Regions from separate parts of the Caballeronia sp. INML1 genome, predicted to be linked through region 1. Evidence: riboswitches for the same ligand, from Rfam matches in the RefSeq annotation. Region 1 holds a riboswitch; the other holds the start of a gene.
The links. Region 1 has a riboswitch for thiamine pyrophosphate ahead of NCR38_RS12150 (FAD-dependent oxidoreductase). Riboswitches for the same ligand answer to the same signal wherever they lie in the genome.

Region 1 (2,199 bases):
ACTTCGGGCGCGATCATGAAGCCGTGGCGGTACAGGCCGTTCACGCGCACGGTCCGCGCCCCGTCCCAGACGATGGCCGGCCGATGATCCGGCAAGGTCGGCCGGCAATGCGAATTCAGTTCAAGGATGCGCGCCTCGCCGAAGCCCGGATGCACGGCGAAAGCGGCGCTCAGCAGTTCCAGCGCCGAGCGCACGCTTACGGGCGACATGTCTTCTCCTTCCACTTCCGTCGCGCCGATCACGTACAGATCGTTCTCCTTGGGCGCGATATAGAGCGGATAGCGCGGATGCAGCAACCGCACGGGCCGCGAAAGCCCAATGCCCGGCGCATGCACGCGCGCGACTTCGCCCCGGATGCCGCGCAGTGCGGGCCACGCGGGTTTTGCGCCCAAGCCGCGGCAATCGATGATCCAGCGGGCGTCGGGCATGGCGTCGACCGGCGTGTTCCAGTATGTGCGCACGCCGCGCGCCGTGAGGCCGGCCGCGAGCACGCTCAAGGCCTGCCGGTTATCCAGCTGACCCTCGTTCGGCAGCAGCCAGCCCTGCGCGAAGCGCGTTCCCAGTGCCGGTTCGGCTTGCGCGACCTGCGCGCCCGCGAGCTTGACGAACCCGCCATCGAGCAAGTCGGCGGGCGAATTGGCGCGCAAGCGGCGCTCGAACAGCGGCGCCTCCGCGCGATCCGCGCCGTGCCAGACGACGAGCGTTCCGTTGCGCTGAAAGAAGACCGGCTCGGGCAATTGCGCGATGAGACGCGGCCAGCGTTCGAGCGACGCCGCCCCGAGCCCGACGACGAGCGGCTCCGCGCTCGCCGCCTCGGCGAGCGGCGCTAGCATCGCGGCGGCGACCCACGCAGCCGACTGCGTGCCCGCTGCGTCGCCGCGTTCGTAGAGCGCGACGTCATGGCCCGCGCCAGCGAGTTGCCAGGCGATGAGCCGCCCGACGAGCCCGCCGCCGACGACGGCGAAATCCTCCCGGCGCGGTGCGCCCTGTTCGATCCTGTTCAATTCGCTGTCTCCAAAGGGCGCGACGCTGCACTGTACGAGGAGACGAAGTACGCGATCTCGACCGTGCGGGCGCGGCGCCGCATCACAAGGACGAAATCAGCGGAGAGACCGGCTCGGCATGGATGAAACGTGCCGGGCGGAAAGAAAATACTGGAAGAGACTGGAGGAATGGCGCGTGACTCGCGCGTTCTCCGGAAACTTCCCTCGCCGGTATTACCCGGATCGGGTGCAAAGGGTCTCTCTCAGCCTCGCCGCGCTGCCGACCGTTCCGGCCGCCGATGCGCGCGAAGCACCCCTGTTTCGTCGAGGATCATTAAAACATGAAAGGCGAAGGCGCTGCAAACCGGGATTGCCCGCCTTTTATCGCCCGCGCCGGCACTCTGGCACAATGCCGCGAACACGGTTCGCCGCACGATCGCGCGAAATTAAGCGGACGTTAAGACAATCCCGGAACAATTCGCGGGGCCGGAAAAAGCGCGCGCGACCTGGCCGCGGACGTAACAATCGGGCGCCCCGGGGCGCATCAGCAGGAAGCTCATGACCAACATTCGTACCGAAAGCACACAGCAGAAGGCCGACGAAGTCTCGGCGTGGAGCCTCATCAAGCCGTACTGGGTTTCCGAGGAGCGCGGTGTCGCGTGGGGTCTGCTCGTCGCGATCATCGCGATCAACATGACGGTCGTGTGGATCAATGTCCGGCTCAATAGCTGGAACGCCGACTTCTATAACGCGCTGCAGAACAAGAACGTCAGGGACTTTCCTCATCTGCTGCTGATCTTCACGGGCCTCGCGTTCGCGTACATCCTGCTCGCGGTGTATGGGCGTTATCTGCGGCAGATGCTCGCGTTTCGCTGGCGGCAGTGGCTCACCAACAGGTTTCTGGAGCAATGGCTCGGCGACAAGGCGTTCTATCGCATCGAGCGCGATCGCCTCGCCGACAACCCCGACCAGCGTATTTCCGACGACCTGCAGTCCTTCGCCACCACCACGCTTTCGCTGTCCCTCGACCTGCTTTCGACGCTCGTCACACTCGTTACCTTCATCACGATTCTCTGGACCATCGCGGGCGCGCTCACCTTCTCGCTCGGCGCCACACCGGTCACGATTCCCGGCTACATGGTGTGGGCCGCCGCGCTCTACGCGATTCTCGGTTCGCTGATCATCCAGAAGGTCGGGCATCCGCTCGTGTCGATCA
Region 2 (2,199 bases), on a different contig from region 1:
ACGTCAGGTCCTCGGCCTTGCCGTTGACCTTTTCGAGCGCCTGATAGATCGGCACGGTGCCGATCGGCACCGGCGAATTGCGGATGATCCACTCGCGCGTTTCATGAATGTGCTTGCCCGTCGAGAGATCCATGACCGTGTCGCCGCCCCAGCGGATCGCCCACGTCATCTTGTCGACTTCCTCGCCGATGGAGGAGGTCACCGCCGAATTGCCGATGTTCGCGTTGATCTTCACGAGGAAGTTGCGTCCGATGATCATCGGCTCGCTTTCCGGGTGATTGATGTTCGCCGGGATGATCGCGCGGCCGCGCGCCACTTCCTCGCGCACGAATTCGGGTGTGATTGCCTGGAGCCCGTCCTTGCCGAACGCCGCCGCGCCGAACGCCTGGCCGGGGTGCTGGCGGCCCATCATGGCCGCGAGCTTTTCGCCGTTCGGGCCGCTCTTCTTCAGGCTTTCGAGATATTCGGCGCGCCGCTGGTTCTCGCGGATCGCGATGTACTCCATCTCCGGCGTGATGATGCCCTGCCGTGCGTAGTGCATCTGCGAGACGTTCTTTCCGGCCACCGCGCGACGCGGATGGCGATGCAGGTCGGGGAAGCGCAGTTCGGCCGTCTTCGGATCGGCGGCGCGCTCGCGGCCGAATTCGCTCGACAGTCCCGCGAGCTCCTCCGTGTCGCCGCGACGCTCGATCCACGCGCGGCGCAGCGCGGGCAAGCCCGAGCGGATGTCGATCTTCGCGTCCGGGTCGGTGTACGGGCCGGACGTGTCGTACACGTACACCGGCGGATTCTTCTCGCCGCCGAAGCCGTCGGGGGTGTCCGATTGCGTGATTTCGCGCATCGGCACGCGGATGTCGGGCGTCGAGCCGGTCACGTAGACCTTGCGCGAGTTCGGCAGCGGCGCGATGGCGGCGGCATCGACGACGGCATTCTCGGACAGGAATTTCGGGTTGGCATTCATGTGGCTGTCTCTCCTGTGTGGGACGGTTTTATCCGGACTCGACGCGGACGAACGCCGTCGAGCTCGGCTGATTCAGGAGCTAAACAGGGAGGAACGAGATGGAAAGGTACGGGTCCGGAAGAAGTGGCCTGGATGCTGCGAACCATGGAACCCGAACGCTTCCCTGCGCTGGCATTATCCAGATCAGGTTCAAAGGGTATTTCTCACCCACGCCACACGAAGCGATTTCGTCGAATGAGCCGATGATCGAAATCACGATGTGCAACGCAGGACCCCCGCGTTAGCAGCCGACACGTTACACCGCGGCGTGGCGTCTTGGCAACCATTCGTAAAGTTGTGCAATCGCGTTCCGTGCTTACTGCATAATGTCGAGCGCCGCGAATTCTCGGGGTTTTCCCGGGGATTGCGCGGTCTCTCCTCGCGCAATCCGCACTTCCTTCGTTCCGTCATGTCGTCCAGTCTGGTAGTTGCCGCAGCGTCTGTCCCGGTCTCTTTCGCAGTCATCCGGCGCGCAGCCGTCGCGGAGTAATGCATGTCCGCTCTGCCGCCGCCGCGCCTGCCGTTCAGTTTCCCCGACCGCTTTCCGTTTCGTGCGCCGCGCTCCTTCAAAGGGCAAGTCGCGCTCGCGCTGGCCGTCGTGTATCTCGTGTGGGGCTCGACGTATCTCGGGATTCATCTGTCGCTCGAATCGTTCCCGCCGCTCATGCTCGGCGGCCTGCGAAACCTGTGCGCCGGGGTCGGGCTCTTCGCGATCGCCGTGCATCGCAAGGCGGTGTGGCCGAGCGCGCGGGAAGTGCGCAATGCGGCGATCGTCGGCACTTTGCTGGAGGGCTTGTCGAGCGGGATGATGGCCTACGGCATGCGCACGGTGGGCACCGGCACGGCGGCGGTGATGGTAGCCACCGTGCCGCTCTTCGCGACGATCTTCACCGCGCTCAGCGGGCGCGGCGTCGCGAGAGGCGAATGGTTCGCGGTGGCGCTCGGTCTCATCGGCATCGTGCTGCTGAACCACGGCGATCCTTCTCCGAGTTCGACTGTCGGCACGCTGGCGATTCTGTGCGCCGCGATTTTCTGGGCGGGCGGCGCGCATCTGGCGACGCGTCTGCGGCAGCCGTCGGATCTGCTCATGTCGACGGCCTTGCAGATCGGCCTGGGCGGGCTGATCGCGACGGCGATCGCGCTGGCGTCGGGCGAGCGTCTGACGCACATGAGCGCCGGCGCGGGATTTTCGTTCGTGT

Region 2: linked by a shared signal. The riboswitch ahead of thiC (phosphomethylpyrimidine synthase ThiC) and the one ahead of NCR38_RS12150 (FAD-dependent oxidoreductase) in region 1 are both predicted to bind thiamine pyrophosphate.

What each region holds. Positions count from the first base shown of each region.
Region 1 is NZ_JALQDT010000038.1:27,191-29,389, forward strand. It holds gene NCR38_RS12150 (FAD-dependent oxidoreductase) at 1-1,004, opposite strand, end outside; TPP riboswitch at 1,187-1,311, opposite strand; gene NCR38_RS12155 (ABC transporter ATP-binding protein/permease) at 1,542-2,199, shown strand, end outside.
Region 2 is NZ_JALQDT010000010.1:118,600-120,798, forward strand. It holds gene thiC (phosphomethylpyrimidine synthase ThiC) at 1-961, opposite strand, end outside; TPP riboswitch at 1,104-1,248, opposite strand; gene NCR38_RS04560 (EamA family transporter) at 1,494-2,199, shown strand, end outside.